DNA from 2 places in the Mycolicibacterium sp. HK-90 genome. Region 2 is predicted to be linked to the other one. Evidence: predicted binding sites of a transcription regulator. Region 2 holds the regulator's gene; the other holds the start of a gene.
What was found. The regulator HspR, encoded in region 2, represses chaperone genes until heat shock. The targets are predictions, from matches to a motif close to ANNTGAGTNNNNNNNACTCANNT.

Region 1 (11,402 bases), 2.7 Mb from region 2:
TGGAGTCTGCACGGGTATCACGAGTGCCTGCGCCGCCTGGGCCGCGACGCCGAGGCCACCATCATCGGCCAGCAGCTGGAGTTGGCGCTGGCGCGAGCCGACGTCGCGGTGCGCGCGTCCTGCGCCTGCCGCCTGGAGGTGGCGAGCCCGTGTTGCGAGTGAGCCGGCCGGCCTCGCCACGGGCGTAAACTCGGCGCCGTGGCAATCACCGAGAGCGACCTCGATCAGCTGCGCAAATGCGTGGAGTTGGCCCGCGAAGCCCTCGATGACGGCGACGAGCCGTTCGGATCGATCCTGGTCGACGCGACCGGGACGACGGTGTTCACCGACCGCAACCGGGTCAAGGACGGCGACGCCACCCAGCATCCCGAATTCGCCATCGCCCGTTGGGCAGTGGAGCACCTGAACCCGCAGGACCGGGCCGGCGCCACGGTCTACACCTCCGGTGAGCACTGCCCGATGTGTTCGGCCGCGCACGCCTGGGTGGGCTTGGGCCGCATCGTCTACGCCACGTCCTCGGCGCAGCTGAGCGGCTGGCTCGCCGAATGGAATGTCCCGGCGGCGCCGGTCGCACCGCTGCCGATCACGACGGTTGCCCCGGGGGTGGAGGTGGACGGCCCGGCTCCGGAACTGGCCGAGACCATGAAGGGCCTGTACGCGGCGAAGTTTCGTGCCGGCTGAGCCCGGGTGGGTGGCGCACGCCATCTGGTGGCAGATCTACCCGCTGGGTTTCGTCGGCGCGTTCCCGGCCGACCCGCCGCCGACCGCCGACGAGCACCGGTTGCGGCGGATCGTCGACTGGCTGGATCACGCCGTGCGGCTGGGCGTGTCGGGTATCGCACTCGGCCCGATCTTCGCGTCGCGCACCCACGGCTACGACACCACCGACCACTTCCGCATCGATCCGCGGTTGGGTGACGACGACGATTTCGACCACCTGGTGACCGAGGCCCGGGAGCGCGGACTGCGTATCCTGCTCGACGGCGTGTTCAACCATGTGGGACGCGACTTCCCGCGGTACCGCGAGGCCCTCGACGGCGGGCCCGAGCATCCCTCGTCGAAATGGTTTCGCCGCCGCGGCAACACATCTCGGTTCGACACCTTCGAGGGCCACGGAGAGCTCATCGCGCTCAACCACGACGACGCCGAGGTGGTGGACTACACCGCCGCGGTGCTGCGACACTGGCTGGGCCGGGGCGCCGACGGCTGGCGCCTGGACGCCGCGTATGCAGTGCCCGACCGGTTCTGGGCCCAGGTACTGCCCGCGGTGCGCCGCGAGTTCCCCGACGCCTGGTTCGTCGGCGAGGTGATCCACGGCGACTACTCGTCGACAGTCCACGCCGCGACCTTCGACTCGGTGACCCAGTACGAACTCTGGAAGGCCATCTGGAGCAGCCTGAACGACGGCAATTTCCACGAACTGGACTGGGGCCTGCAGCGGCACAACGACTTCCTCGACACGTTCGTGCCCATGACGTTCGTCGGGAACCACGATGTCACCCGGATCGCCAGCCAGTTGACCAATCCGGGTCACCTGGAACACGCCCTGGTCATCCTGCTCACCACCGGTGGCACCCCGAGCATCTACGCCGGCGACGAGTCGGCCTACCGCGGTGTGAAAGAGGAACGCCGCGGCGGCGACGATGCGGTGCGGCCGGAATTCTCCACTCCCCCAGCCGATTCTGACGCGCTCCGGTTGCACCAGTACCTGATCGGATTGCGGCGGCGGCACCCGTGGCTGCACACCGCGACGACATCGCCGCTGCTGCTGACCAACACGCAGTACGTGTACCGAAGCAGTGCCGGGCCCGAGTCGCTGATTGTCGCGCTCAATGTCGACGACGCGCCGCTACCACTGTCGTTGCCTGATCTCGGGGTGGCGTCGGGCCAGGTGATCGCGGGTTCGGGTGCACCCCCGCACGACCAGATCTCGCGGACCGATGTTCCCCCGAACGGCTGGCTGATCATCCAGCCGCACTGAGCATTTCGAGGGTCAGCGGATCACCGATCCCGTCGTACAACATGTCGAGCACCGCCTGGAAATCGGCCGGGTCGGCGGCGACCTCGGCGAACAACGTCATCGACGACCGCACCTTCAGGCAGTCCGGCAGGCCGAAGATCTGCTCGGCCGTGCGCCCGTCGATCCGGCTGACCAGGCGAGCACATTCCCGCAATCGGGGGCCCAACATCGGGTGGGCCAGATACGCACTCGCCTCCTGCCGCGACGAAATGCCGTAGTGATCGGCCGTCGCGCTGCGGCCCAGCCCGCGTAGCTGGGGAAAGACGAACCAGATCCAGTGACTGCGCTTGTGGCCGCCCCTCAACTCGGCGAGCACCTGCGGGTACACGCCGGCCTGGGCGTCGAGGAACCTCTGCAAATCGAACGGGTCGCTCATACCTCGAGTTTGTCGCGCACCCACCCGCAATACATCGCGACAAGCTAATCTTCGGGATTCAATGAGTACAACTGCCGACGTCGAGCGCGTCGCTCCGGTCAGACCCGCGCGTCGGCGCATGCTGTCGCGGATCAGCATTCAGTCGAAGCTGCTGGTCATGCTGCTGGTGACCAGCATCCTGTCGGCCGCCGTCGTCGGCGCGATCGGCTACCAGTCCGGGAGGTCGTCGCTCCGGCAATCGGTGTTCGACCGGCTGACCGAGGTCCGCGAATCTCAGACCCGGCAGTTGGAGTCCAAGTTCACCGACCTCGAGGATTCCCTGATCGTCTATACGCGTGGCACGACCACCATCGAGGCCGTGGAGGCGTTCTCGGGCGCGTTCGGTCAGCTCAACACCTCGACGATCAACCCGCAGCAGTGGCAGTCGATCGTCGACTACTACCGCACCGAATTCCAGCCGGTCGAACAGGAACAGACCGGTGACACCGTGGACGTGACCCGATTGCTGCCCACCTCCAACGCGCAGAAATACCTGCAGGCGCACTACACGGCGCCGGTCGCCGACCCGGAAAAGGCGATCGCGGTCGACGACGCCCGTGACGGCAGCGCCTGGTCGGCCGCGAACGCGCGGTTCAACGACTTCTTCCGGGAGATCGTCGAACGTTTCCAGTTCGAGGATGCGCTCCTGCTCGACACCGCAGGCAACATCATCTACACCGCGTACAAGGGCATCGACCTCGGCACCAACATCCGCACCGGGCCCTACCGCCAGAGTCTGCTGACCGACGCGTACGAGAAGACCCTGGCCTCGAACACCGTTGACTACGTCGGGGTCACCGACTTCGCCGATTACCAACCTGCCGACGAGCCGACGGCCTGGATGATGGCCCCGGTCGGTCCGCCGGGACGGATCGAGGGCGTCCTGGCCCTGCAATTCCCGATCTCCAAGATCAACCGGCTCATGACCGCCGACAAGCAATGGGAAACCGCCGGCATGGGTGCGACCGGCGAGACGTTCGTGGTCGGTCCAGACGGTCTGATGCGGTCCGATTCCCGGCTGTTCCTGGAGGATCCGGAGCAATTCGAGCGCGACGTCATCGACGCCGGCACCCCGCCGGCGGTGGCGGCGAAATCTCTGCGCCAACACGGAACCACGTTGGTCCAGCCGGTCGAGACCGAGGCCACCCGGTTGGCCCTGCGTGGCCAGACCGGCACCGTGATCGAGGACGACTATCTGGGCAACGAGACGCTGCAGGCCTACGCACCGGTCGATCTGCACGGGCTGAACTGGTCGATCATCGCCAAGATCGACACCTCGGAGGCGTTCGCTCCGGTCGCGACGTTCACCCGCACCCTGGTGTTGTCGACCGTCGTCATCACCTTCATCGTGTGTCTGGCCGCCATGATGCTGGCGCGGTTGTTCGTCCGGCCGCTGCGCCGGCTGGAGGCCGGCGCCCAGCAGATCGGCGCGGGCGACTACGACATCTCGCTGCCGGTGCAATCACGGGACGAGTTCGGCGACCTGACAACAGCGTTCAACGACATGAGCCGCAACCTGGCGATCAAGGAGGATCTGCTCGCCGAGCAACGCCGGGAGAACGACCGGTTGCTGCGCACGCTGATGCCCGAATCGGTGGTGCAGCGCTACCGGGACGGCGAAGAGACGATCGCGCAGGACCACCACAACGTGACCGTCCTGTTCGCCGACACGGTCGGTCTGGACGAGCTGACCTCCGGGATGCCCTCCGAGGAAGCACTTGCCATCGTCAACCGCCTGGTGCACCAATTCGACGCCGCCGCAGATGATCTGGGCGTGGAGCGGGTCCGCACCCTGCGCAACGGGTACTGGGCCAGCTCGGGGTTGAGTGTGCCGCGGCTCGACAACGTCGGCCGGACAGTCGATTTCGCCCTCGAGATGCAGCGAATCATCGAGCGGTTCAACACCGAGACCGGGACCGCACTGAAGTTGCGGGCCGGGATCGACACCGGCGCCGTGAGCAGCGGCCTGGTCGGCCGCTCCAATCTCGCGTACGACATGTGGGGTTCGGCGGTCAACCTCGCCTACCGGGTTCAACGGGGCTCACCACAACCGGGCGTGTACGTCACCGAGCGGGTGTTCGACGCGATGGGCGATACCCGCGACCTCGAACCGGCGGGCACCGTGCGCGTCGACGACGCCGACGAACCGATCTGGAAACTCCAGGACCGACGATGACCGGCGTGCTCGACGCTCCGTGGTTCTTCTGGGCGATCGGTGTCGCGGTCGGCTTCCCGGTCTGCCTGGTTCTGCTCACCGAACTCCACAGCGCCCTGCGCCGGCGCGGCAGCTATCTGGCCGGCCCGGTACATCTGGTCCGCACCTACATCCTGCCGCTGGGCGCGCTGCTGATCCTGCTGGTCCAGGCGATCCAGATCTCCGGGGAAGCCACACCCGTGCGGATCGTGGCGACGGTGTTCGGCTTCGTCGTGCTGGTCCTGTTGCTGTCCGGGCTGAACGCGACGCTGTTCCAGAGCGCGCCGGTAGGCAGCTGGCGCAAGCGCATTCCGTCGATCTTCCTCGACGTCGCCCGGTTCGCGCTCATCGCCATCGGCGTCGGACTGATCTTCGCCTACATCTGGGGCGCCAACATCGGTGGGCTGTTCACCGCCCTGGGCGTGTCCTCGATCGTGCTGGGCCTTGCCCTGCAGAACTCGGTCGGCCAGATCATCTCCGGGCTGCTGGTGCTGTTCGAGCAGCCGTTCCAACTCGGCGACTGGGTCGATGCGCCGGCGGCGCGCGGGCGCGTCGTCGAGGTGAACTGGCGCGCGACGCACATCGACACCGGAAGCGGCCTGCAGGTGATCCCCAACTCGGTGCTGGCCGGCGGATCGTTCACGAACCTGAGCCGACCGGCAGGCGCGCACACCATGTCGGTGGTCACCGTGTTCGCCGTCGACGACGCCCCCGACGACGTGTGCCGGGTACTCAACGAGGTGGCCCGCCGGCTGCCCCAATTACGAAGCGACGGAACGGTATCCACGGTCGCCGCCGGTTCGCTGCAATACAAGACGTTGATCCCCTTGCACTCCCCGGCCGACGATTTCGCGGCCCGGGCGACATTCCTGCGCTGGACCTGGTACGCCACGCGGCGGGCAGGCCTGCATCTGGACGAGGCCGAGGACGAGTTCGCCACCACCGAACGCGTGGAACAGGCGCTCCGCCTCATCGCGCCGACACTCCGTCTGAGCCAAGAGGACCAGCGCGAGCTGTTGCCCCACGCGCGTCTGGCCCGGTACGGCACGGACGAGGTGATCCAGGTCGTCGGTCAGGTTCCCAAGAAGCTGACGTTCGTCGTCGCCGGCACGGTGCAGCTGGCCGCGCCCGGCTCGGACGATGAGTTCGTCCCGGTGCTCACCCTGGAGCGGGGCGACGTGCTCGGTCAGACGACGCTGACCCGCGAACCGGTCATCACCACGGCCTATGCGCTGACCGAGGTCACCGTCGCGCAGTTCGACCGCGAGTGCATCGAACAATTGGTCGCGCGCAAACCGGTCCTGCTGCAGGACATCGGCCGGGCGATCGACGAGCGTCGGGCAAACGTCAAGCAGGCCCTCGCCGCGCCCGGACGCTGAGGGTCTCGGCGCCGAGTTCCAATCGTTAGTCAACCGCGATCTGCGCGTGCGGTGTTGTTACACGTGTGACTGATGTGGCACGTGATTCACTACCGAGGCAAGCGGCAAACTGCTTGGAACACGTGCAGAAAGGACGGTTGGTTGCCGTTATGAAGTTCCTCAACAAGATTCGCGGAGCGTGGATGCGCCGACTGGCAGCGGGGGCAATGGCAGCCGCCACCCTGCCCGCGCTGATCGGTCTCGCAGGAGGTTCGGCGACCGCTGGCGCATTCTCCCGTCCGGGCCTGCCCGTCGAGTACCTCGACGTGTTCTCGCCGTCGATGAACCGCAACATCCGCGTCCAATTCCAGGGCGGCGGGCCGCACGCGGTCTACCTGCTCGACGGTCTGCGCGCCCAGGACGATTTCAACGGCTGGGACATCAACACCCCGGCATTCGAGTGGTACAACGACTCGGGCCTGTCGGTGGTCATGCCGGTCGGCGGGCAGTCCAGCTTCTACACCGACTGGTACCAGCCCTCCAAGGGCAACGGTCAGGACTACACCTACAAGTGGGAGACCTTCCTGACCCAGGAACTTCCCACCTGGTTGGCCGCCAACCGCGGCGTGTCGCAGACCGGCAACGCCGTCGTCGGCATCTCGATGGCGGGCAGCGCGGCGCTGACCTACGCGATCCATCACCCTCAGCAGTTCATCTATGCCGGAACGCTTTCGGGCTTCCTGAACCCGTCCGAGGGCTGGTGGCCGATGCTGATCGGGCTGGCGATGAACGACGCCGGCGGATTCAACGCCGAGAGCATGTGGGGCCCGTCGACCGACCCGGCCTGGAAGCGCAACGACCCGATGGTCAACATCAACCAGCTGGTCGCCAACAACACCCGCATCTGGATCTACTGCGGCACCGGCACCCCGTCTGACCTGGACGCCGGAACCAATGGCGGCAACCTGATGGCAGCCCAGTTCCTCGAAGGACTGACGCTGCGCACCAACGTCACCTTCCGCGACAACTACATCGCGGCCGGCGGCACCAACGGGGTGTTCAACTTCCCGGCCAACGGCACGCACGCCTGGGGCTACTGGGGACAGCAGCTGCAGCAGATGAAGCCCGACATCCAGCGGGTGCTCGGCGCGCAGGCCGCCACCTAGAGATCCAACCCACCAGGGAGCCTGTCGTCATCCCCCGACGGCAGGCTCCCTGCTCTGGTGTGCGGGAGTAGGTTTGGTGACGATGACCCAGTCCTCGTCGAGGTCCACCTCCGAGTCGCCGTCGAACGCACGGATGCTCGGCGGAGTCGCCGCCGCCGCGGTCTCGCTCGGTGTCGCACAGGTCGTCGGCATCTTCTTCCCCGCGCAGGCCGATCCCCGCAACGCCGTCGGGTCGGCGATCGTCGACGTGACACCCGGCCCGGTCAAGGAATTGGCGATTCAGGCGCTGGGTGGTCTCGATAAGCTCTTCCTGGCCGTCGCGGTCCTGGTGGTGATCGCCGCCGCCGCGGCCATCGCCGCGACCTACGAAACCCCGCGCCGCCCGGTCGGCAGCGCCATCTTCGTCGTCGCGGGCCTTCTCGGCTGCGCCGCCGTGATCTCCCGTCCCGGTGCCACCGCGCTCGACCTCGTTCCCACGGTCGTGGGCACCGCGTGCGGGGTGGCCGCGCTCCGGTTGCTCGCGGTGCGACTGTGGAGCGGACCCGACGATCAGGCCTCGGTCGGCCCCGCCGACGATCGGGCCGAGGTCGGCCCCGCCGACGAGCCCGCGGGTGTCGATGCCACCAGACGGATGTGGCTGGCGACCGCCGGACTCCTCGGATTCGGCGCCGCCACCGGACTACTGGGATTCGTCGCCGCCCGGGTGGTGCGCTCGGTGGCCGCCGAGCGCGACACCTCGGCCCTCCCCGCGCCGCGCGTACCGGCCCCGCCGATTCCGGCGGGAGTCCAGCCGAAAAACGTTGCACTGCCGAGCTTCGTCACCGACAGTGCCGACTTCTACCGGGTCGACATCGCACTGAGCGTTCCGCAGCTCAGCCGCCAGGAATGGAGCCTGCGCATCCATGGCATGGTGGACCGCGAGATCACCTACAGTTTCGCCGATCTGGACCGGTTCGAAGCCGTCGAGAAGGTGGTGACGCTGACCTGTGTGTCCAATCCGGTTGGCGGCGACCTGATCTCGAACGGAGTGTGGACCGGTTACCGCCTGACCGACCTGCTGACGGCCGCCGGTGTTTCACCGGATGCGGACATGTTGCTCTCGACGTCGGTGGACGGGTTCACCGTGGGCACGCCGGTCGAGGCCCTCCACGATGGTCGCGACGCCCTGCTGGCCATCGGCCTCAACGGGCAGCCACTCCCGGTCGAGCACGGCTATCCGGCCAGGCTGGTGGTCGCCGGGCTGTACGGCTACGTGTCGGCCACCAAATGGGTGACCGACCTCGAACTGACCCGATTCGACCGCGCCGAGGCCTATTGGACCAAGCAGGGCTGGGCGGCGCGCGGCCCGATCAAGACCGAGTCGCGTATCGACGTGCCGAGGAACGGGCAGCAGGTGCCCGTGGGTCCGGCGACGTTCGGCGGCGTGGCATGGGCGCAGAATCGCGGCGTCCGGGCCGTCGAGGTGCGAATCGACGACGGCCCATGGCAACCCGCCCAACTCGGCGCGGCATATTCCGATCAGACCTGGCGACTGTGGAGCTTCGGCTGGCAGGCGACCGCCCCGGGCGCACACACCATCACGGTGCGGGCCACCGACGACACCGGAGCGGTCCAGACGTCAGATCAGGCCCCTACCGTGCCCGACGGCGCCACCGGATGGCACACGGTGAACTTCACCGTCGCCCCGTCCTGACGCACAGCCCTGACGCCGGTCTACTTCGCCGAGAGCTTGCGCCAGCTGAACACCGCGATCACCACCCCGATCACCACGGTGATCGGGCCGATGATCGACCAGGTCGTGGTGTTGCTCATCGGACTGCCCTGCAGCACACCGAATCCCTGCAGCGCCCAGATGAGCCCGAACAACGCCACGATCACACCGATCGCCAATGTCGCGATGAATCCCCGTTTCATGCTTGGAGGCTACGCCGCTCGCCCACCACGCCTGTTCACCCACGGCGAACCCGTACCGCCGGCCTACCGGGAACAAACCCGCGACCACCAAGGTTGAGCGCATCAGACTGAACTTTGGAGGTTTGATGTCCCAACCAAACGCAGTGCCCGTGCTGTTCTTGAGCGAGCCCATCGTCCTGCCCGGGATGGTGGTGCCCGTCGAGCTCGACGACGCCGCCCGCGCCGCGGTCGACGCCGCCCAGGCCAGTGAATCAGGAAAGCTTCTGATCGCCCCGCGCCTGGACGACCGCTACCCCACCCACGGCGTGATCGCGTCGATCGTGCAGGTCGGGCGCATGCCCGGCGGTGCGGAAGCCGCCGTCGTCCGCGGTGAACGCCGTGCCCACATCGGTTCCGGAACCACCGGACCGGGCGCTGCCCTGTGGGTCGAGGTCGAGGAAGCCACCGAACCCGAAGCCACCACCGACGAGGTCAAGGCGCTGGCAGCCGAGTACAAGAAGCTGCTGCTGGCCATGCTGCAGCGGCGTGAGGCCTGGCAGATCATCGACGTGGTCAACAAGATCACCGACCCGTCGGCGCTGGCCGACACCGCCGGCTATGCGTCGTACCTGACCGATGTCCAGAAGCGCGAACTGCTGGAGACCGAGAACACGGCCACGCGCCTGAGCAACCTCATCCAGTGGACCGGCGAGCACCTGGCCGAGGTCGAGGTCACCGACAAGATCGCCGAGGACGTCCGGGCCGGAATGGACAAGCAGCAGAAGGAATTCCTGCTGCGCCAGCAGCTGAACGCCATCCGCAAGGAACTCGGGGAAGGCGAGCCCGAAGGGTCTGATGATTACCGGGCTCGAGTCGAGGCCGCCGACCTGCCCGAGAAGGTGCGCGAGGCCGCACTGCGCGAAGTCGGCAAGCTGGAACGCTCGAGCGACCAGAGCCCGGAGGGCGGCTGGATTCGCACCTGGCTGGACACCGTGCTGGACCTGCCGTGGAACGAGCGGACGGAGGACTCGACCGACCTGTTGGGCGCCCGCGAGATTCTGGACGCCGATCACCACGGGCTGGACGACGTCAAGGACCGCATCGTCGAATACCTGGCGGTGCGGGCCCGCCGCGCCCAGCGCGGTATGGCCGTCGTCGGCGGCCGCGGTTCGGGTGCGGTGATGGTGCTGGCCGGCCCGCCCGGGGTCGGCAAGACTTCGTTGGGCGAGTCCGTGGCCCGCGCGCTGGGCCGCAAGTTCGTGCGGGTGGCCCTGGGCGGTGTGCGCGACGAGGCCGAGATCCGTGGCCACCGGCGCACCTACGTCGGCGCGCTGCCGGGCCGCATCGTTCGGGCCATCGGCGAGGCGGGGTCGATGAATCCCGTTGTGCTGCTGGACGAGATCGACAAGGTCGGTTCCGATTACCGGGGTGACCCGTCGGCCGCGCTGCTGGAGGTGCTGGACCCGGCGCAGAACCACACGTTCCGTGACCACTACCTGGACCTGGATCTGGACCTGTCCGACGTGGTGTTCCTGGCGACGGCCAACGTGATCGAGAACATCCCGTCGGCGCTGCTGGACCGCATGGAGCTGGTGCAGATCGACGGCTACACCGAGGACGACAAGGTCGCCATCGCGCGCGACTACCTGCTGCCCCGGCAGGCCGAGAAAGCGGCGCTCACCGCGGAAGAAGTGCGGGTCACCGATTCTGCGCTACGCAAGATCGCCGCGGACTACACCCGCGAACCGGGTGTGCGGCAGTTCGAGCGGTTGCTGGCCAAGGCGTTGCGGAAGGTCACGACGAAACTGGACGACGGCGGAATCACGAACATCATCGTGGACGAGCCGGATCTCGTCGAGTACCTGGGCCGTCCGCGGTTCACGCCGGAGTCCACCGAACGCACCGCGGTGCCGGGCGTGGCGACCGGCCTGGCTGTCACCGGGCTGGGGGGCGATGTGCTCTACATCGAGGCCAACTCCAACCCAGGCGAGCCGGGTCTGCAGCTGACCGGCCAGCTGGGTGACGTGATGAAGGAGTCGGCGCAGATCGCGCTGTCCTACGTGCGGGCCCACGCCGAACAGCTGGGTGTCGACGCGAAGGCGCTCGACCGGACGATCCACGTGCACGTGCCCGCCGGTGCGGTGCCCAAGGACGGTCCGTCGGCCGGCGTCACGATGGTGACGGCGCTGGTGTCGATGGCTACCGGACGGCAGGTGCGGGGCGATGTCGGCATGACCGGTGAGGTCACGCTGAACGGTCGGGTGTTGCCGATCGGCGGGGTCAAGCAGAAACTGCTGGCTGCGCAACGGGCCGGATTGTCAACGGTTTTCATCCCGGCGCGCAACGAGCCCGACCT
Region 2 (11,402 bases):
AGGAATTGCTGGGAAGGTCCTTGGAACGGCGCACGCTCGAGCTGCGCGTCGCGCTGGCCTTGGCCGACGTCGTCGCCGAAAGCGCCGATTCCGGGACGACGCCCGCGGCGGCGGCTTCTCTGCGGCCGGCCAACTGACTGACGCGCGCCCGGTCACACCCGCCCGAGCATCGCGTCGCGGACCCGCCCGACCCCGGCCAGGCGCGCGAGATCGCCGATCAGAACCGGTGCGACGGAACCGATCCCGGCGAGCAACCGCACAGCGGCCGACGCGACCGTGGTCTCCGGGGTGCCGCGCTCGATCGCTTCGGCGACCGCTCGCGCGACCTCCTCAGGCGAGCTGGTGCCGAATCCCCGCGGAAGGGCAACGCCCGTGTCCGCCAACATCCCGGCGTCACGGATCGGGCCGGGAAAAATCGTGGAGACGCCGACGCCGGTGCCGTGCAGCTCCTGGCGCAAGGCGAGTCCGAGCCCCCGCAGGCCCCATTTCGTGGCCGTATACACCGCGCCGTTCCCGGATGTCGCGATGAGGCCGGCGCCCGACGAGATGAAAACGATGTGGCCGCGGCCGCGCTGCTTCATCGATACTGCTGCCGCGCGAGCGAGCGCGGTCGGGGCCAGCAGGTTGATGCGCACGGCCTCCTCGATCTCGCTGTCGCTCAGCATCGCCAGATCCTGCGGGATACCGACACCGGCATTGGCGACGAGGATGTCGACGTCGCCCGCACGGTCCATCAGGTCGCCGACTTCGGAGAGGTTGCCGAGATCCGCGGTCAGTGCCCGGGCGGGGGGTCCTAGCTCTCCGACCAGATTTCGCAGCTCCAGTTCGCGCCGGCCCGTGACGACGAGTGCACACCCGTGCCCCGCGAGTTCGCGTGCGATGGCGCGGCCGATGCCGCCGGTCGCACCGGTCACCAGTGCGCTGCGCCCGTTCAATTGCATGTCAGTTCCTCAAACGTGTTTACTACTTGGATAATTCGGCCATGCGCGCCGCGAGCCACCGGGCCAGCGGCGGGGCAGTGCGGGAGAGCACATACATCAGGTGTGCTTCGGCGGCGACCGGCGCCACCGCGCGGTTGTGGTCGACCGCGCGCAGAATCTTCTTGGCCACGCGCGCCGGGGTGTACCCGCGCTTTCGGTAGGTCGACTCGAGGTGTCTACGCCGTTCGTCGACGTCCCCGGCGCCACGGATGAGGCTGTTCTGCGTGATGGCGGTGTTGATGATGCCGGGACACACCGCGGTGACACCGATGCCATGGGGCTTCAGTTCCATGCGCAGTGCTTCGGACAACCCGAGCACCGCGAACTTCGTTGCGCTGTAGGCGGTCAGCTGGGGGTTGGCCAGGAGGCCGGCGGCCGAGGACAGATTGACGACGTGGCCGCGCCCCGCGTCGATCATGGTGGGCAGGAAGGCGTCGCAGCCGTGCACCACACCCATGAGGTTGACGTCGATCAGCCATTGCCAGTCTTTGAGGTTGGTGTCCAAGAAGCCGCCCACGAGGCCGACTCCGGCGTTGTTGATCAACAGGTCCACCCGGCCGAAGCGTTCGGAGGTGGCGTTCGCGAAACGCGTCATCGATTCGGTCTCGGAGACGTCCACCCACGACGTCAATACCTGCGCGTCATAGGCACGAGCGGCCTCGGCGGTGTCGGCCAGGCCGGCCTCGTCGACGTCGCACAGCGCCAGCTGGGCGTGCCGCCGGGCGCACAGCAGCGCCACTTCGCGGCCGATACCGCTGCCGGCGCCGGTGACCACCACGACTTGATCGGTGAGGTCGGCGGTCTTGAATCGGGATCGCGTTCTGGCCATGGCTCGACGCTAGGGACGCGACAAGGTGGCGCGCTCGTGCGGATGAGCCAACATGTGCGAGGTCAGTTGTCGCGACGCGCCAATGGTCGGATTTCACCGCAGATGTCGGACGAGATGGGCGGCAATGCGTTTCACCGCGTCATGCGCTGTGGCCGCTTCTGATCTCGTAAATCCGTGGTCGATGCCGTCAAAGCAGTGGTGTGTGATCGGGACGCCCGCGCCGGACAATCGTGCTGCCAGCTCGTCGCCCTCGGGTCCGAGCGTGTCGAGCGAACCGGTCAGTATGAGTGTCGGTGGCATCGCGGCCGCCAGCTCGTCGTCGAACCGGGGAGAGGCCAGTGGCTCTCGCGAGCGGCTCGTGTCCACGACGTACGCGTCGATCGCCAGTCGTTGGATTCTTCGCGATATTCGTGGACGCGCCTTGGCGGAGGTGCGGTCGGTGCGGCTGAGGTCGACGACCGGGAAGGCCAGGGCCGCCGCCCGCAATGTGACATCGCCTGTGCGGTAAGCCTGTTGGCACACATTGACGGCGAGCTTCGCCCCGGCACTGGCACCCGTCACCGACATCCGGGCCGCATCCCACCCGCGGTCCGCCGCCTCCGAACGTATCCACGATGCGACGTCGAAGCACTGCTGTTCGGCTACCGGATATCGCACCTGGGGCGCCGTTGCGTAGTCGGCGAGGACCACCACCGCACCGACCTCTGCCGCGACGTAGTGCGCGATGTACTCCTCTTGCCGCGGGTTGCGCACGATGAAGGCGCCGCCGTGTAGGTGCAGATTGACCGGAGGGCCGTCCACGCCGGTTCGCGCGAGGGCAGCGTCGGGATGGGGCGAATAGATGTAGCACCGCACGGTTCCGTGGCGGGTCGGCACATCGACGATCTCCGGGCGGGCAACCTGCCGTGTCGCCGAACTGAAACTGCGCGGGGTGGGGACCAGCGGCAACAGGCGCTGCGCCAGGTGGGCTGCGACCCAGGCGCCTGCTCGTCGCGTCCTGGTAGACGTGGCTGCGTTCACTCGGCGGAACGGTAGCCAAGTTCGCTCGGCGCCGGCTTGTCGCGAAGGGCTGAAAAGGGCGGGTGTCGTTGTGGGAGGGCGACAGGGGCGATCTTTTTCGGTTCGACGAACTGGCTACTAGGGGGCGGCCGGGACGCGGTGGTTCTTCGCGAAATCCGCCGGTGGTGCCGGCCACTGCCGACGACGCAGTGAAGAAATCGCCAAAAAAATCTCTCAATCCCGGGAACAAAACCGCCGAAACCCCCGTTGACCTCATCGACAACAAGTTGAGTGACACCGACTCAAGTCTGGGTTGACAATCTATGCTCACCCGGAGCAGGCTTGAGCGCAGTCCGCTCAGACCCCTATATGTCTATCAGGAGGCAACACCATGGCTCGTGCGGTCGGTATCGACCTCGGGACCACCAACTCATGCGTGGCGGTTCTGGAAGGCGGCGACCCCGTCGTCGTCGCGAACTCTGAGGGCTCCCGGACCACCCCGTCTGTCGTCGCATTCGCGCGCAATGGCGAGGTACTGGTCGGCCAGCCCGCCAAGAACCAGGCGGTGACCAACGTCGACCGGACCATCCGTTCGGTCAAGCGTCACATGGGCAGCGACTGGTCCGTCGAGATCGACGGCAAGAACTACACGGCACAGGAGATCAGCGCCCGTGTGCTGCAGAAGCTGAAGCGCGACGCGGAGGCCTACCTCGGTGAGGACATCACCGACGCCGTCATCACCGTGCCCGCCTACTTCAATGACGCCCAGCGTCAGGCCACCAAGGAAGCCGGCCAGATCGCCGGCATGAACGTGCTGCGTATCGTCAACGAGCCGACCGCGGCCGCCCTGGCCTACGGGCTCGACAAGGGCAGCAAGGAACAGACCATCCTGGTCTTCGACCTCGGTGGCGGCACGTTCGACGTCTCGCTGCTGGAAATCGGCGACGGTGTCGTCGAGGTGCGTGCCACCTCGGGTGACAACCACCTCGGTGGCGATGACTGGGACGACCGGATCGTCGAATGGCTGGTCGACAAGTTCAAGTCCACCAGCGGCATCGATCTGACCAAGGACAAGATGGCGATGCAGCGGCTGCGTGAAGCCGCCGAGAAGGCCAAGATCGAACTCTCGAGCTCGCAGAGCACCTCGATCAACCTGCCCTACATCACCGTCGACGCTGACAAGAACCCGTTGTTCCTCGACGAGCAGCTGACCCGCGCCGAGTTCCAGAAGATCACCCAGGATCTGCTGGACCGCACCCGTCAGCCGTTCCAGTCGGTGATCAAGGACGCCGGTATCTCGGTCTCCGAGATCGACCACGTCGTGCTGGTCGGTGGTTCGACCCGTATGCCGGCCGTCACCGAACTGGTCAAGGAACTGACCGGTGGCAAGGAGCCCAACAAGGGCGTCAACCCGGACGAGGTCGTCGCGGTGGGCGCCGCGCTGCAGGCCGGCGTGCTCAAGGGCGAGGTGAAAGACGTTCTGCTGCTTGACGTCACCCCGCTGTCCCTCGGTATCGAGACCAAGGGCGGCGTGATGACCAAGCTGATCGAGCGCAACACCACCATCCCGACCAAGCGGTCGGAGACCTTCACCACCGCCGACGACAATCAGCCGTCGGTGCAGATCCAGGTCTTCCAGGGTGAGCGCGAAATCGCTTCGCACAACAAGCTGCTCGGCTCCTTCGAGCTGACCGGTATCCCGCCGGCCCCCCGTGGCGTGCCGCAGATCGAGGTCACCTTCGACATCGACGCCAACGGCATCGTGCACGTCACCGCCAAGGACAAGGGCACCGGCAAGGAAAACACGATCAAGATCCAGGAAGGCTCCGGCCTGTCCAAGGAAGAGATCGACCGGATGATCAAGGACGCCGAGGCGCACGCCGAGGAAGACCGCAAGCGTCGTGAAGAGGCCGACGTCCGCAACCAGGCTGAGTCGCTGGTCTACCAGACGGAGAAGTTCGTCAAGGAGCAGCGCGAGGCCGAAGGCGGATCGAAGGTTCCCGAGGACACCTTGTCCAAGGTCGACGGTGCGATCGCCGAGGCCAAGTCGGCGCTGGAAGGCACTGACATCTCGGCGATCAAGGACGCCATGGAGAAGCTGGGCCAGGAGAGCCAGGGTCTCGGCCAGGCGATCTACGAGGCCACCCAGGCTGAGCAGGCCGCCGGCGGACCGGACGGAGCCGCGGGCTCGTCCAGCGCGGACGACAACGTGGTGGACGCCGAAGTTGTCGACGACGACCGGGAGAACAAGTGAGCGAGAACGATTCGCACGAGCCGGTGACCATCACCGACAAACGGCGCATCGATCCGGACACCGGTGAGGTTCGTGAGGCGCCGGCCCCTGAGGGGCCGGCGCCGGCCGCCGGCGAGCCGACGGGCGATAGCGACGAGGTTGCCGAGCTCAAAGCCACACTGCAGCGCGTCAAGGCGGAATACGACAACTACCGCAAGCGGGCACTGCGCGATCAGCAGGTCACTGCCGACCGGGCCAAGACCGCCGTCATCACCCAGTTGCTGGGTGTACTCGACGACCTGGACCGGGCCCGCAGCCACGGTGACCTGGAATCCGGGCCACTCAAGTCGGTTGCCGACAAGCTCGTCGGCGCCCTTGAAGGACAGGGCCTTTCCGGTTTCGGCGAGGAGGGTGACGAGTTCGACCCGTCGCTGCACGAAGCGGTGCAGCACGAGGGCGAGGGCACTCACCCGGTGATCGGAACGGTGATGCGCCGGGGTTACCGGATCGGTGATCAGGTGGTCAGGCATGCCCTCGTCGGCGTCGTGGACACCGTGCCCGAAGCCGAAGCCGGTGCGCAGCCCGCGGATAACGGTGACGGCGCCGGTGATCAGGCCGCAGAATCAGACAATTAGACAATCCATTGGAGAGAAGAGGTAAGGAGGTGGCGCAGCATGGCCCAACGCGAGTGGGTCGAAAAGGACTTCTACAAAGAACTCGGCGTCTCCTCTGACGCCAGCGCCGACGAGATCAAGAAGGCCTACCGGAAACTGGCCTCCGAACTGCATCCCGACCGCAATCCCGATGCGGGGGCGGCGGAGCGGTTCAAGGCGGTTTCCGAGGCGAACAGTGTTCTGTCGGATCCCGCGAAGCGTAAGGAGTATGACGAGACCCGCCGGCTGTTCGCCGGGGGTGGTCGTCGGTTCAACCCGGGCGGGAACTTCGGTGGCGGATTCGGCTCCGACGGAGCCGAATTCAACCTCGGGGATCTGTTCGACGCGGCCGGTCAGAGCGGCGGTGCCAACATCGGTGACCTCTTCGGCGGGCTGTTCGGTCGCGGTGCACAGCCGCGGCCGAGCCGGCCCCGCCGGGGAAATGACCTGGAAACCGAAACCGAACTGTCGTTCCTGGAAGCCACCAAGGGCGTGGCCATGCCGCTGCGGCTGACCAGCCCGGCGCCCTGCACCAACTGCCACGGCAGCGGTGCGCGGCCGGGCACCAGCCCCAAGGTGTGCCCGAACTGCAACGGCTCCGGCGTCGTCAACCGCAACCAGGGGGCGTTCGGGTTCTCCGAGCCCTGCACCGAGTGCCGGGGTAGCGGCTCGATCATCGAGCACCCCTGCGCGGAGTGCCAGGGCACCGGCGTCACCACCCGAACCCGAACCATCAACGTGCGGATCCCACCGGGCGTGGAGGACGGTCAGCGCATCCGGCTCGCCGGACAGGGCGAAGCCGGGCTGCGGGGCGCACCATCGGGCGATCTCTACGTCACCGTGCATGTGCGGCCGGACAAGGTGTTCGGGCGCGACGGTGATGATCTGACCGTTGCGGTGCCCGTCAGTTTCCACGAGTTGGCATTGGGTACAACGCTTTCCGTTCCCACCCTGGACGGCAAGGTCGGTGTTCGGGTGCCCAAGGGCACATCCGACGGCCGCATCCTGCGGGTGCGTGGCCGCGGCGTGCCCAAGCGCTCCGGCGGTCACGGTGACCTGTTGGTCACGGTGAAGGTGGCGGTGCCGCCGAACCTGGAGGGCGAAGCGGCCGAAGCGCTGGAGGCGTATGCGAAAGCCGAACGGGCCAGCGGGTTCGACCCGAGGGCCGGATGGGCAGGCAACACATGAGCCAGCGCAAAGAGGAAGCCCGTACGTTTCTGATCTCGGTGGCCGCCGAGCTGGCCGGTATGCACGCGCAGACCCTGCGCACGTACGACCGGCTCGGCCTGGTCAGCCCGCAGCGCAGTTCCGGCGGCGGGCGCCGTTACTCCGAGCGTGACGTCGACCTGCTCCGTGAGGTGCAGCGGCTGTCACAGGACGAGGGCGTCAACCTCGCCGGGATCAAACGCATCATCGAGCTGACCAATCAGGTTGATGCGTTGCGTACCAGGGTCTCCGAGTTGACCCAGCAGGTCGAGCGGCTCAGCGCGGATCAGCGCCACGATGTTTCGGTGGCGTCGAAAGCCGTGGTGCTGTGGCAGCCCGGAGCCGCTCGGCGGCGACACCGGCCGTAGCCGGCGGCGCAGCGGCGGGCGCTAGCCGACCTTGATTGAAAAGATGGCCGTCTCCGGTTTTCCGGGGGCGGCCGTCGTGTATCTCCCGGTACGCAACGCGTCGGTGGGGGCGGCCATCGGCTCGATACCCACCACATTGTCGACGCGCGGTGCGAACAATTGCGCGGCCGGGTAACCACGCTCGAACGCCACCTCAACCTGATGCTCCCCGCCGGACAGCGTGAATACCGCACCCATCTCGACGTCGTCGAATCCGTCGTCCAGTTCGGTGGTTCCCAGCTGCTGCGCGCCACCCGGCCACACCCGTGACTCGCCGGAGGGCAGTCCCCGGTCATCCACGAGCAGGTGACGCATGTGCGGCGTCTGCAATCGCCAATCCTCGCGTGGCACACCGGGAATGGTCACGTAGGGGTGGTAGCCGTAACAGAGCGGGACGGACTGCGGAGCCGTCGGTGTCACGGTGGTGGCCACGGTGAGGGTCCGGTCGGCCAGCGTCACCGTCATGGTCAGGCGGTGCGGGAACGGGAACGTCGCGAGCAGTCGCGGCTCGGCCCAGTCCAGCGTGGCCGCCAGCCCGTTGGCGGATTCCTCGGTCACCTGCCAGTCCGGGTTGGCGGCCAGCACACCGTGGATCGGCGCCCCGTTGGCATCGGTGCGCACCCCGTTCTCCCCGGGAATCAGGTTCACCTCTGCGCCTTCCACGCTGTAGGTGTTGCTGCTCAAGCGATTTGCCCACGGGTAGAGGATCGGGATGCCCATCGTCTTGCCATCGGAAATGTAGGCTTGCAGGCCGCGCCGCCGGCCCAGGTACTCGACGCGTTCGCCGGCCTGGATATCGGCCAATGAGGTGCACACCATTCCCGCCGCCGGGACATACGTCGCCGTCATCGACGACGACGGGTCTTTGAGCGTGACAGTTTGCACGTCGGCCATGGGGCCAGTGTGGCACGCGCTCAGCGCGTCAGCGGGTCGTGCTGGATGCGCTCGGCCGGCGCGCCCCGTTCGATCAGGGCCGCTTTGGTGGCGGTGACCATGTCCGGACCACCGCAGATGAGGATCTGGCGGTCGCCCCAATTGCCGTACCGCGTCACCACTTCGGGCAGGGTGCCGGTCTGACGCACGTGCAGGCCACGTGGCGGCTGGACGTCGGGATACTGGCCGGCCCACGGTGCATCGGTGCTGTACTCGGACACCGGGGTCACCGACAGCCACGGGTTGGTGGACGCGATGTGCCACAGGGTCTTCAGGTCGTAGAGGTCGGAGGGGTAGCGGCCCCCGAAGAACAGGTGAACCCGCGGATTCACCCCATGCAGGGTCATGTCCATGATCAGGTTGCGCAGCGGAGCCAGGCCGGTGCTGCCCGCCACCATCAGCACATCCTCGCCGTCGCGGTCGACATGGAGTCCACCGTGCGGGCTGGACATCCGCCAGCGGTCACCGATCCGGGTCTCGTTGACGATGGCGGTGCTCACCATGCCGCCGGGGACCGATCGGACGTGGAACTCGATACCGCCGGAGCGGTCGGCCGGGATGGCCGGGCTCAGGTAACGCCACCGCCGTGGCCACTGGGGCACCTGGACGGTGACGTACTGGCCCGGGTGATAGAACAGCGCCTGGTCGAGTTGCAGCCGGATCACCGAGACGTCGCGCGTGACCCGGTGGTGCTCGATGACGGTGCCGTCGCAGTAGGCCGGGGAGTCCTCGGCGTCGGCGGCCCCGCGCATCACGCCGATGATCAGGGCCACCGCGTCGTGCGTGGTCTCGGCCAGCCGATCGTCCCAATCGGTCTCAAGGTGGCTGCGGAAGGCGTTGTACAGCGCGTCCTGCATCGAGTCGTAATGACTCTGCAGCACCCCGTACTTGCGGTGGTCCCGGCCGAGCTGAGCCAGGAACGCCACCGGCTCCTCGGCGCGCTGGGCGATCAACTCCCCGAACAGCCAGGTCAGGGCGCGGGCGAAGACTTCGCGCTGGCTGCCCATGTCCGGGGGGAACAGATCGCGGGCCGAGAGGTCGGTGGCGAACCACTGGGTGTAGAAGTCGCGGATCAGCGTCTCTGAGCCGTGTGCGGGGTCGACGGCGTTCTGCAGTGTCTGCAGCGCTTCCCGGTCATCGAGTCCCACGGAGCTGCATCTTAGGCGTGGTCGGCCCGGGCCGCCGCAAAGCGGCGATGATCACCAGAAACAGGCCCGCCAGCGCCCAGCAACCGAGCACCAGGATCGCGGTGTCCGCCCCGGCGCCGCCGAAGTATGCGGTGGAGCGCAGCAGCGTGGCATTGGCGCCCTGCGGCAACAGCTGGCCGAGCTGGCCCCAGCCGGCGGGCAGCATCTCCGGAGCGGCGGTCAGCCCGGACAACGGGTTGCCCAGCAGCAGCGCGAGCGCGGCACCCACGCCCAGCCCGGCCTTGCCGAACAGCGAGCCCAGTCCGAGCATGAACACCCCCGCCGCGGCTATCCCCAGCGTCAGACCCGCGGCCACTCCCCAGAAGTTCGAGTCGATGGAGCCGAACACGTAGCGGAGCAGGGCCGCGACCGTGATGCCGGCGACCGCGCAGAACACCAACGTGGCGATCAGCCGAGTCCACACCTCACGCCGCAGGACCAGCACCAGCGCGACGGCCGGCAGCATCCCGGCCAAGGTGATCGGCAGCGCGGAGGCGGCCAGGCCGGTTCCGCGCGGATCCTGGGCGGTGGGCGGGGCCAGGTCCTCGGTGTGCAGGGGCGCTCCCGTCTGGGCGGCGATGCCGTTCCCGATCTGGGTCAGCAGTTGTGCGACGGCCGGGCTGCCTCCGGTGGCCGTCAGCAGGGTGGGGCCTTGCGGTCCGAAGGCGATGCCGCCGTAGACGTTTCGGTTCAAGATCGCCTCGCGCAAGGCCTGCTCACCGGGGTAGTAGGTGACCGCGAACGCACCGGGCGCCTGCTTTTCGAGGGCTTGCGCGATCTGGCTGGTGGCCGCCTGGGGTCCGGCGGCGCCGATCGGCACGTCGTGGGGCTTGGAACGCGATGCGGGCAGGGCGAACGCGATCGCCACTATGGCGATCGCGATGGTCAGCACCGTGACGATGCCCGCGGCGCGCAGTGCGGCGGGCGGTTCGTGTTCGGGTGCGGCGTGGTGGTGAGCGGGGGCAGGGGCCTGGGTCGAGAGCATCGTTCCCTCTTTTCATCCGATGTTGAAATATCGGTTGGTGTGAGGGTAACGCTGAATGCGGTCAGTTTTCAACAGTCATTGAAATGCTAACCTCGATGGGTGGCGTCACCTGGGAAAACGACGAAGCGGCGCGGACGCCGTCAGGGCGATCCGGTGTCTCGCGACGCCGTGCTGGCCGCGGCCAAGCATCGATTCGCCGCAGAGGGGTACGAGAAGACGACGCTGCGCGCCATTGCTTCGGACGCGCACGTCGACGCCGCGATGGTGCTCTACCTTTTTGGCTCCAAGGCCGACCTGTTCCGGGAATCGCTCAGGCTGATCCTCGACCCCGACATGTTGGTGGCTGCCCTGCAGGGACCTGCCGAGAATGTGGGTGAACGCATGGTGCGCCTCTACCTGAAGATCTGGGAATCGCCCGAGACCGCAGCCAGCATGCGGGTCATGCTGCAGTCGGCAACATCGAATTCCGATGCACACGTGGCATTTCGAACGTTCATGCAGGATTACGTGCTCACCGCGGTGTCCGGTGTGCTGGGTGGCGGCGAGCAATCCAGACTGCGGGCGATGCTCGCCGCGTCGAGCCTGGTCGGTACCGCGATGCTGCGCTACGTGATGGCGGTACCGCCGTTGGCGACGCTCGACGGTGAAGACGTCGTGCGGTTACTCGCGCCGACGGTGACCCGTTATCTCACCGCCGATGCGGCCGAGCTGGGGTTGCCCGACCCGTAGCGATCAGTGTGCGCGGTCGGAATGCCGTGCGATGAGCGCGAGTTCGGCCTCGCCGGCCTGTTCCGGGGTGGCGAACGGCATGTTCGTTCCGACGAAGTCTCGCGCTTCCTGGAAGTCCATGCCCTGCTCGACCATCATGTTGACCACGCCGATGTGCACCACCGCCGTCGCGCGTTTGGCGGCCACGCCGGCCACGAACCGGATTTCATCCGCCAACTGAGACTCGGTCAGGGCGGTCACCTTCGGATCCAGGTCCACCTG

Region 1: the regulator HspR is predicted to act here: its motif matches at 9,159-9,181, upstream of lon (endopeptidase La).

Annotation. Positions count from the first base shown of each region.
Region 1 is NZ_CP129613.1:3,461,150-3,472,551, forward strand. Features, by position in the region: gene QU592_RS16710 (tetratricopeptide repeat protein) at 1-162, shown strand, start outside; gene QU592_RS16715 (nucleoside deaminase) at 199-681, shown strand; gene QU592_RS16720 (alpha-amylase family protein) at 671-1,981, shown strand; gene QU592_RS16725 (DUF1810 domain-containing protein) at 1,965-2,396, opposite strand; gene QU592_RS16730 (adenylate/guanylate cyclase domain-containing protein) at 2,458-4,611, shown strand; gene QU592_RS16735 (mechanosensitive ion channel family protein) at 4,608-6,008, shown strand; gene QU592_RS16740 (esterase family protein) at 6,158-7,153, shown strand; gene QU592_RS16745 (molybdopterin-dependent oxidoreductase) at 7,236-8,846, shown strand; gene QU592_RS16750 (hypothetical protein) at 8,867-9,067, opposite strand; gene lon (endopeptidase La) at 9,193-11,402, shown strand, end outside.
Region 2 is NZ_CP129613.1:803,974-815,375, forward strand. Features, by position in the region: gene QU592_RS03715 (PucR family transcriptional regulator) at 1-137, shown strand, start outside; gene QU592_RS03720 (SDR family NAD(P)-dependent oxidoreductase) at 153-941, opposite strand; gene QU592_RS03725 (SDR family NAD(P)-dependent oxidoreductase) at 964-1,809, opposite strand; gene QU592_RS03730 (alpha/beta hydrolase fold domain-containing protein) at 1,903-2,829, opposite strand; gene dnaK (molecular chaperone DnaK) at 3,200-5,062, shown strand; gene grpE (nucleotide exchange factor GrpE) at 5,059-5,676, shown strand; gene dnaJ (molecular chaperone DnaJ) at 5,716-6,882, shown strand; gene QU592_RS03750 (heat shock protein transcriptional repressor HspR) at 6,879-7,268, shown strand; gene QU592_RS03755 (aldose 1-epimerase) at 7,290-8,201, opposite strand; gene QU592_RS03760 (FAD-binding oxidoreductase) at 8,222-9,388, opposite strand; gene QU592_RS03765 (ABC transporter permease) at 9,375-10,412, opposite strand; gene QU592_RS03770 (TetR/AcrR family transcriptional regulator) at 10,512-11,141, shown strand; gene QU592_RS03775 (hypothetical protein) at 11,145-11,402, opposite strand, start outside.